2 regions of the Actinoplanes hulinensis genome follow, and region 2 is predicted to be linked to the other one. Evidence: riboswitches for the same ligand, from Rfam matches in the RefSeq annotation. Region 2 holds a riboswitch; the other holds the start of a gene.

Region 1 (4,885 bases), on a different contig from region 2:
CGGTGACGAGCGTGGTCTCGGACGCGACGACGGCCTCCTCCAGTGCGGCGAGACTGTTCGCCCCGCCGGTGCCGAGGATCAGCCCGTTCTCCGGAAGGAACATCGTCACCCTCCCTGCGCCGCGGTGAGGACCTCGATCCGGTCGCCGTCGGCGAGGTCGACCTGCCCCCACACCGACCGCGGCACGACCGTCCCGTTGACCGCCACGGCGACCCCGCGCTGGGCCGCGATGATCTCGGCGACCAGGGTCGCCACCGAGCAGGTGCCGGACCGGTCCTGGGTCTGGCCGTTGATCGTCAACTTCATCCGAACCTCCCGGGCGCGAACGCTTCCAGCAGTGGGTCCGCCGAGCCGGTGAACACCAGGTCGGCGATGAGTCGTGCGGTGATCGGGGCGAGCAGGATCCCGTTGCGGTGGTGGCCGGCCGCGACCACGGTGCGGCGGCTGTCGTCGAGGAACCCGAGCAGCGGCGCGTTGTCCGGGCTGCCCGGCCGGTGACCCACGGTCCATTCGGTGATCTCGTGCTCGGCCAGGCCGGGCACCAGGTCGAGGGCGGCCCGCAGCAGGTCGTGCACACCGCCCGCGGTGATCTGCCGGTCGGCGCGCTCCTCCTGGGTGGCGCCGACCACGACCTCGCCGTCGGCGCGCGGGACCAGGTAGACGTGCCGTCCGTCGGCCGCGCCGTCGATCACGTGGCGGAGCAGGCCGGGTTCGCCGCGCAGGCGCAGGACCTGGCCCTTCACCGGCCGGATCGGTAACCCGGTGAGGGTGGCGGTCCCGCAGCCTGCCGCGACCACGGTCAGGTCTTCATCCAACTCGGATAGATCAGAAATATGCTGTGCATAGACGCGCCCTTCCAAAGAAGAGCGCAGCGCCGCGACCACCTTGCGCGGATCGACCTGGATCTCGGTCGGCGCGAAGACCCCGGCCCGCACCCGCGGCGACAGCGCCGGCTCGAGATCCCGCAGCTGGGAGCCGCTGAGCCGGGCCAGTTTCTGGTGCTTCCACTCCCGCGCGCAATCGACCACGTCATCGGCGGTGAGCGCCACCGAGAGGGTGCCCGCCTCGTCGTAGCCGACGTCACCGAGCCGCGCCGCGAACGACGGCCACAACTCGCCGGAGGCCTCCAGCAGGCGGGTGAGATGCGGGTATTCGAAGGCCGACTCACCACCGGGCGCGAGCATCCCGGCCGCGACGTGCCAGGCCCCGTCCGTCCCGGCGGGCGCCGGGTCGTAGACGGTGACGTCGGCCCCACGGTCGAGCAGTTCGGCGGCGATGGCGAGCCCGATGATGCCGCCCCCGACGACGGCGATCCGGACGCTCATGACAGCGCCTGCAGGAACTCGGCCGCCGCTCCTTTCGGGTCCGCCGCGAAGGCGGAGACCGCCGCCACACCGTGCACCGCGAGAAGCGGCACCCGGTCAGCGGTGATCCCACCGATCGCGAGGACCGGCGTACCCGGAACCGCCTCGGCGACCGCGGCGATCGCGGCCGGCCCGAGCGGTGGTGGCAGCCCGTCCTTCGTGGAGGTGTGGAACGCCGGCCCGGCACCGAGGTAGCTCGCTCCGGCGGCGACGGCCGCCCGCGCGGCCGCGGGTGTCCGGCAGGTGGCGCCGACGATCGCGGCCGGCCCGAGGATCCGCCGGACGACCTCGACCGGCAGGTCGTCGGCGCCGACGTGGACGCCGTCCGCGCCCGCCGCGAGAGCCACCCCGACCCGGTCGTTGACCAGCACCATCGTGCCGGCCGGGCGACAGATCGCGACGGCGGCGACGGCCAGCTCGTACGCCTGGGCGTCGTTGGTCTTCACCCGGATCTGCACCGCGATGTCATCGAGCCCCGCGACACCGCGCACGACATCCAATGTGTCTGTTATGACATGGATACGGGGAAAGGCGATGCGCATGAAGCACTCCTCCCTGCGCCGGCATGACCCGGATCAGGTTCGACGGTCGGGGGCCGCATCAGCCCCCCTCTCAGCCCGGTGCCCGGACTCCCGTGGGTTGGTCGTAACCGGACCCTAACCGGTCCGTCACAGGAAAACTAGCGAACGTCCCAGACCGGTTCAGGAACCTCCACAACTTCGTTGTCGCCCCTGAACAGCAGGAAACGGTCGAAGGACCTGGTGAACCAGCGGTCGTGCGTGACAGCCATCACCGTGCCGTCGAACGCCCTCAGCCCCTCCTCCAGCGCCTCCGCCGAGGCCAGGTCCAGGTTGTCGGTGGGCTCGTCGAGCAGCAGCAGGGTGGCCCCCGACAGCTCCAGCAGCAGCACCAGGAACCGGGCCTGCTGCCCACCGGAGAGCGTGCCGAACCGCTGGTCCCCCTGGGCCGCCAGCTCGTACCGGTTGAGCGCCTTCATGGCGCCGGCCCGATCCATCCCGGACCGGTGCTCGTCGCCCCGCCACAGGATCTCGACCAGCGTCTTCTCCACCAGCTCCGGCCGGTCGTGGGTCTGCGAGAAGTGCCCGGGCCGGACCCGCGCGCCGAGCCTCGCCACCCCGTCGTGTGCCACGTACGCCAGCGGCGCCCCGTCCACCGGCTTGTGCTCCAGATCCGGGTCGCTGCCGCCGGCCGCGAGCAGCCGCAGGAAGTGCGACTTGCCGGTGCCGTTGGCGCCCAGCACCGCGACCCGGTCGCCGTACCAGATCTCCACGTCGAACGGGAACGTCAGGTTCTCCAGCTCGAGCCGCTCGCAGATGACCGCCCGCTTCCCAGTACGCCCACCGCGAAGGTTCATCTTCACGGCCTGGTCCTTGGGCGGCAGTGGCGGCGGCCCGGCCTCCTCGAACTTGCGGAGCCGGGTCTGCGCGGCCTGGTAGCGCGAGGCCAGCCCGTCGTTGAAGGCCGCCTTGTTCCGCAGCGTGAGCACGAGTTCCTTGAGCTTCTCGTGCTCCTCGTCCCAGCGCCGCCGGTTCTCCTCGAGCCGCTCGTGCCGGTGCCCACGTGCCTCGTGCCAGGAGGCGAACCCGGCCGGATGGGTCCACGCGCCGCCACCCTCGACGGCGACCACCCGGTCCGCGGTCTGGGCCAGCAGCTCCCGGTCGTGCGAGACGTACAGCACCGACTTGTTCGACTCGCGCAGCCGCTGCTCCAGCCAGCGTTTGGCGGGCACGTCGAGGAAGTTGTCCGGCTCGTCCAGCAGCAGCACCTCGTCGGCGCCGCGGAGCAGCAGGTCGAGGGCGAACCGTTTCTGCTCGCCGCCGGAGAGGGTCCGCACGATCCGGTGCCGGGTCTCCTCCCACGGCCGGCCGAGGATGGACACCGCCACCGTGTCGAACAGCACCTCGGCGTCGTACCCGCCGACCTCACCCCAGCCGGCGAGCGCGTTCGCGTACGCGATCTGGGTCTTCTCGGTCTCGTCGAGGGCCGCGGTGGCCGTGCGCAGTCGCTCACCTGCCGCGCGCAGCGCGGGTGGCACGAGAGAAAGAGCGAGATCCTCCAGGGTACGGTCGTCGCCGATCATCCCGATGAACTGCCGCATGACACCGAGCCCACCGGATCGGGCGATCACGCCGCTCTGGGTCGGGATGTCACCCGCCACCATCCGCATGAGCGTGGTCTTGCCGGCGCCGTTGGGCCCGACGAGCGCCACCTTCGCTCCCTCGCCGACCCGGAACGACACGTCGGTGAAGAGCTCACGCCCGTCCGGGAGCACGAACCCGGCACCGGCGACATCCACGTAACCCATGCCGGGCATCCTCCCTGTACAGAGCGATTCAGTCAGTCGATTTTCCGGTGACCCGCAGCACCCGGAATCCCCGCTGGCTGGCCGTCCGCTCGACCGTCCAGCCGAGCCCGGCGAGCCAGGAGTGCAGCGAGTCGCCACCCAGGTTCCGGTTGATCACCAGCCAGGCGACCCCGTCCGGGGCGAGCCGGGGCAGCCAGTTCTCCAGCAGCGTGTGCAACCCGGCCTTGCCGATGTGGGTGGGCGGGTTGCTCCAGATCTCGGTGAAGGTGACGTCGGCCGGCACCTCCTCCGGGGCCCGCACCAGCACCCGGCCGGCCAGGTCGAGCCGTTCGGCGTTCTCGCTCGCCAGGTCACGGGCCCGCGCGTTGACGTCGACGGCGTAGACGGTGGCGCCCGGCGCCTCGCTGGCCAGCACGCACGCGATCGGGCCGTAGCCGCAGCCCAGGTCGAGCAGGGCACCCTCGGTGGACGCGCCCGGCAACCCGGCCTTGCGCAGCAGGACCGCGGTGCCCGGGTCGAGCCGGCCGGCCGAGAAGACCCCGGAGGCGACGGCCAGACGGTAGTCCCGGCCGGCGACGTTGAACTCGATCTCGCCCCGGCGCATCGGCGCGTCCGGCTCGGCGGAGAAGTAGTGGTCGGCGCTCACCGGCCAAGTCTCCCGCGCAACTGTGAACACGACGGCGGCGGGGTGGCGGACACCGTGTGCGTTCATAGATCAGTGTGCGCGCCTAGCTTGAGCGGATGCGGCACGCCACCCCCGGCCTGATCCGGCTCTCCGCGCCGAGCCGGCATCGACGGCCGGCGCGGTCCCAACGGCACGCCTGGCGTGAGCCCTACCGGACCGCTCACCTGCTGACCCGCGGTCTGGCCGCGCTCATCGTGCTGGGCATCTGCGTCATGCTGGGCGTCCTGTTCGTCGCCGACGAGCGTGACGCCACCCCCCGTCGGCTCGCCGCCGCCGAGATCGACCAGCTCATCGCCTCACGCACGGTGGATCCGGAGCCGCTCACCGAGGCCGAGGTCTTCCCCAGCGGCTCCACCGCCTTCGGCGTACAGGAGACCGGCCTCACGGCCGACTGCACGATCGCGGTCACCGGCGCCCTGCGTTCAACCCTTCAGCGGTACGGGTGCTCGCAAGCGGTCCGGGCCGCCCTCACCGTCCCGTACGCCGACTACCGGGTGACCGCCGGCATGC
Region 2 (4,885 bases):
GGATCAGCGGCAGCGTGAACAACAGCGCGGCGCCCAGCTTGGCGACCGGGTTGCGGCGGGCCAGCGGCGCGGCGGGATCGGCGATCGGCTCCACGGACAGGCTCACGGACGAGACCTCCGCGGCAGCGGGTCCGGCGCCGGCTCCCCGAGGGGCACGGTTCGATCAGCGAGGGTACGGACGAAAGCGTCATCATGCGTGACGGCGACCACCCCGTGACCGTCGTCGCGCAGCCCGGCCAGCAGCTCGACCAGTTCCCGCCAGGTGCGGCGGTCCTGGCCGAAGGTGGGTTCGTCGAGCACCAGCAGCCGGGGCGCGGTGGCCAGCGCCGTGGCCACGCTGAGCCGGCGGGCCTCACCGCCGGAGAGGGTGTACGGGTTCGCCTCCGCGAGCCGGGTCAACCGCAGCCGGTCCAGCAGGTCGTCGACGGTGCGGCGGATCTGCTCCGGGGTGCGGCCCAGCCGGCGCGGGCCGAGCGCCAGTTCGTCGGCGACCCGCCCGGTGACGAACTGGTGCTCCGGGTTCTGGAAGACCGACCCGATCCGCCCGGTCAGGGTGGCGGCCCGCCAGCGGTGCGGCGGGCGGCGGTCCCCGAACGCCTCGACCCGGCCGGACGTCGGCGCCAGCAGGCCGCCGAGCAGCAGCGCCAGCGTGGACTTGCCGGCGCCGTTGGGCCCGGTCACGGCCACCACCTCGCCCGCCGCGGCGGACAGCGAGACGGGTGGGAGGCGTTTCGTGACTTCGGCGCGCGTCACGCGTACCAGATCGTCTGCCGGTTTTGTGGCGGCCTTGATCGGCGGCGTGCTGAAGCCTGGCACCCAGACGCCCTCGCCGGCGAGTTTGTCGCCGTAGGCGGCGAAGATCAGCTCGGGCGTGCCGTCGGCGCGCACGCCACCGCCCGGCTCCAGGACCACGACCCGGTCGACCAGCGGAAGGGCCTCGGCCACCCGGTGTTCCACGATGATCAGCGTGGTCGAGGGGTCGGCGGTTCGGGCCACCGCGTCCCGGATCAGCCCGGCGCCCGCCGGGTCGAGGTTGGCGGTCGGCTCGTCCAGCAGCAGCAGCCCGGGCCGCAGGGCCAGGACCCCGGCCAGGGCGAGACGTTGCGCCTCACCGCCGGAGAGCGCGGCGGTGGACCGGTTGACGGGGTACGGGAAACCGACGCGATCCAGTACGTCGGACACCCGTGGCCAGATCTCGCCGGCCGGTACTCCCCGGTTCTCCAGCCCGAACGCCACGTCGTCGCCGCTGCGGGCCATCACGAGCTGGGTCTGCGGGTCCTGGAAGACGATGCCGACCCGCTCGCGGGCCTTGCGCGGGTCCAGCCCGTCGATCTCGATGGCGCCCTCGGACTCGCCGGAGTCCTCCGGCAGCAGACCGGCGAGCGCGGCGAGCAGGGTGCTCTTGCCGGCCCCGGAGGGACCGAGCAGCAGCACCCGCTCGCCGTGCCGGATCTCCAGGTCCAGCCCGCGGACCGCCCAGGCGCGGCGCCCGGCGTGCCGCCACCCGAAGCCGCGAAGCCGAACCTCACTCATGAATCAGATCGTTGCCCGCTCGCGGCCGGCTCCGAACCGGTCCAGCACACCGGTCGGGGCCAGCGCCCGGACCAGCGCCCAGGAGCCGAGGCCGGCGATCACGGCGCCGCTCAGGACGGTGATCAGCGCGTACGGGATCCGGTAGGACCAGAGGGCGGTCTCCGAGTTCCACACGAAGAAGTCGAAGATCGCCGCGCTCACGCCGGTCAGCGTGCCGGCCAGCAGCGCGGTGCCGATCCGGAACGACTGGTAGCGGAACGCCGCGAACGCCAGCTCGGCGCCGAGACCCTGCGCCAGGCCCTGCCAGACGACGGTCAGGCCCCAGGTGCTGCCGAGCAGCCCGGACACCAGCGCCGCCACCAGCTCGGTGTAGAGCGCCGCGCCCGGCTTGCGGATGATCAGGCCGCCCAGCACGGCCGGGATCAGCCAGACGCCGTACAGCACGGTCTGGGACGGGGGGAAGAAGGCGAAGGCGCCCTCGGTGATCACCCAGAGGTTGCCCCACGCCCAGAAGATGACGCCGAACGCCACGGCGATCACCGAGGCGATCACGATGTCTATCGTGCGCCACCGGTTCGGGTTGATGTCTTTCATGTACGCCTCCCAGCGGACACCGGGAGGAGACGCACGCCGCGACCCGGGCAGCGGCGCCCGGGTGCGACGCGGCTGGAGAGGACCGAACTTCCTGCGCTGGCATTACCCAGATCAGGTACGAGGGTCTGCGGTCACCCGCACTCTCAGCGCTGTGCGCTCCCCTGTCGGATCGAAGCCCGTCCGCTCTCGCGGGCAAGGCCTCGGTGGATGTGCTTCGATGACCGTAACACCTGGTAGCAGCGCGGCACAGGGAGGTAGTGATCACGTGATCGAGGTCAAGGCCAGGGGCATGACGTTCGATGTGTACGAGGGGGGACCCTCGGACGGCGATCCGGTCCTCCTGCTCCATGGATTCCCGCAGGACTCCCGTGAGTTCGACCTGATCCTGCCCCGCCTGCACGAGGCCGGGCTGCGGACCTACGCCCTGGACCAGCGCGGCTACTCGCCCGGCGCGCGGCCCACGGCGGTCTCGGCGTACCGGATGTCGGAAGTCACCGACGACGCCATCGCCGTCCTCGACGCCCTCGGCATCGAGAGCGCCCACGTGGTCGGCCACGACTGGGGCGCCCAGGTGGGCTGGCAGCTGGCCGTCCACCACCCGCACCGGGTCCGGACCCTGACCGCGATCTCCGTGCCGCACCCGCGGGCGCTGCTGCTCGCCCTCCGGGTCCGGCCCTCCCAGCAGGCCCGGCTCGCCTACATGGGGTTGTTCCGCTCCGCGATCGCCGAGAAGGTGCTGTCCGCCCGGCACTCGCTCGCCCTGCGGCTCATGCTGCGCCCCATCGGGATGCGCGCCGAACAGTACGTGGCGGCGATGCGTGAGCCGGGCCGGCTGACCGGCGGGCTCAACTGGTACCGGGCCATCGCCAGCGAGGAGTACTCCGGGCTCGGGGTGGTGACCGTGCCCACCACGTACGTCTGGAGCGACAAGGACGGGGTGGTCGGGCTCACCGCGGCGCTGCGGACCCGGGACTGGGTGCGAGGCGAGTACCAGATGGTGGCCATGCGCGGGGTCAGCCACTGGGTGCCCGAACAGGCGCCACGCGAGCTCGCCGACGCCGTCCTGGCACGGATCGGCGTTTGACCACGAGCCCACGGGGGAACGCTCTCGCGACATGGCGGTCGATACGCACCACACCTCCCGTGAGACCGAGAAACAGCGCTGGGATCGCAACTTCGGCGATCTCCTCCAAGAACTCAGGGTCGCGCAGACCGGAGTGCAGATCCTCTTCGCGTTCCTGCTGACCCTGCCGTTCAGCAGCGGGTTCCCGAAGGTCACCGGCTTCCAGAAGGACACCTACATCGTCGCGCTGATCAGCGCGGCCTTCGCCACCGCGATGATCATCTCGCCGGTGGCGTTCCACCGTGCCCTGTTCCGGCAGGGCCGCAAACCGGAACTGGTCCGCTACGCCCACAAGATGGCGTCCGGCGGCCTGGCCTTCATGCTGGTCTCGATGGTCAGCAGCGTCCTGCTGATCACCGACTACCTGCTGAACTGGATGTGGGCCATCCCGCTGACCGTCGTCACCGGGGCCTGGTTTTTGACCTACTGGGCCATCCTGCCGTTCGCCCACCGGGAGTGGGGCGACGAGTCAGACTCGGCGTCCTCGTAGGCCCAGCGACCGCAGCTCCAGCTCGGCCAAGGCATCCACGGCGGCCGCGTCGCCGGCCCGCCAGCTCTGTGCGATGTCCGGGCCCAGCCTGGTCAGCTCACCGAGTGGGCGGCCGGCCAGCGCGCGCAGCGCCAGCAGGTCACGGCCGGCCGCGTCGTCCCGGACCGCGGCCGCGATCCCGGCCCGGCGCATCCAGCGCAGCCGCAGCGGCAGCCACAGGAACAGGACCAGAGCCAACGGTACGGCCACCGCCACCAGCGGCAGGATCAGCGCCAGCCGTCCGACGATCTCCTGCTGCTCGTGACCGGCGTCGGCGATCGCCCGCGCGGCGTCCGCGGCGCCGGTGAACGGCCTGGTCAGATCGTCACCGACGACCGGCACCCGGCCCACCTTGCCGGACGCGTCGGCCAGGTTGTCGGCGATGCCGCTGCCGGCGCTCTCCAGCTTCTGCCCGGGCACGGCGAGTCTCTCGACCACGTCGTTGATCCACAGTGCCACCCGGATCCACAGATAGACCCAGAGCACCACGAGGACGTCGGTGACCAGTTGGCGAAGAGCGACGGGGAATCGGTCCGCATAGGGCTTCACACCGGAAGCGTCGCACTCAGCTTTTCGCGGCGCACTCCGGGCACGTGCCGAAGATCTCCATCGTGTGCGAGACGTCGACGAAGCCGTGCTGGCCGGCCACCTTGTCGGCCCAGGACTCCACCGCCGGGCCGGCCACCTCGACCGTCCGCCCGCACGACCGGCACACCAGATGATGGTGGTGCCCCTGGCTGCACCGCCGGTAGAGGTGCTCCCCACCCGGCGGGCGCATGACGTCGATCTCGCCGGCGTCGGCCAGGCCCTGCAACGTCCGGTAGACCGTGGTGAGCCCGACCCGCTCGCCCCGCTCGCGCAACATCGCGTGCAGATCCTGTGCGCTGTGGAAGCCCTCGGTCTCGGCGAGGACGGCGCTGACGGCGCTGCGCTGCCGGGTGTTGCGGATAGTGCTCTCGGCGTTCACTGTCGGCTCTCCCTGGCGTGACTCACGGCGTCGGTGACGATGTGGGCGACGTGTTCGTCCACCAGGGAGTATGCGATCTCCCGGCCACGCCGCACACCCCGCACCACGCCGGCCCCCCGCAGCACCCGAAGATGCTGGG

The links. A riboswitch is a leader RNA that binds a small molecule or an ion and turns the genes downstream of it on or off. The one in region 2 is predicted to bind thiamine pyrophosphate.
Region 1: it holds a riboswitch for thiamine pyrophosphate, as region 2 does, so the genes downstream of both, KZ829_RS02650 (thiamine phosphate synthase) here and KZ829_RS22945 (ECF transporter S component) in region 2, are expected to answer to the same signal.

The regions. Positions count from the first base shown of each region.
Region 1 covers NZ_JAHXZI010000001.1:550,504-555,388, forward strand. The annotation lists gene KZ829_RS02635 (thiazole synthase) at 1-103, opposite strand, end outside; gene thiS (sulfur carrier protein ThiS) at 106-306, opposite strand; gene thiO (glycine oxidase ThiO) at 303-1,325, opposite strand; gene KZ829_RS02650 (thiamine phosphate synthase) at 1,322-1,906, opposite strand; TPP riboswitch at 1,900-2,010, opposite strand; gene KZ829_RS02655 (ABC-F family ATP-binding cassette domain-containing protein) at 2,044-3,690, opposite strand; gene KZ829_RS02660 (class I SAM-dependent methyltransferase) at 3,719-4,336, opposite strand; gene KZ829_RS02665 (hypothetical protein) at 4,432-4,885, shown strand, end outside.
Region 2 covers NZ_JAHXZI010000012.1:76,785-81,669, forward strand. The annotation lists gene KZ829_RS22935 (energy-coupling factor transporter transmembrane component T family protein) at 1-106, opposite strand, end outside; gene KZ829_RS22940 (ABC transporter ATP-binding protein) at 103-1,533, opposite strand; gene KZ829_RS22945 (ECF transporter S component) at 1,537-2,127, opposite strand; TPP riboswitch at 2,198-2,300, opposite strand; gene KZ829_RS22950 (alpha/beta fold hydrolase) at 2,396-3,211, shown strand; gene KZ829_RS22955 (DUF6328 family protein) at 3,243-3,740, shown strand; gene KZ829_RS22960 (hypothetical protein) at 3,720-4,328, opposite strand; gene KZ829_RS22965 (Fur family transcriptional regulator) at 4,345-4,746, opposite strand; gene KZ829_RS22970 (ArsR/SmtB family transcription factor) at 4,743-4,885, opposite strand, start outside.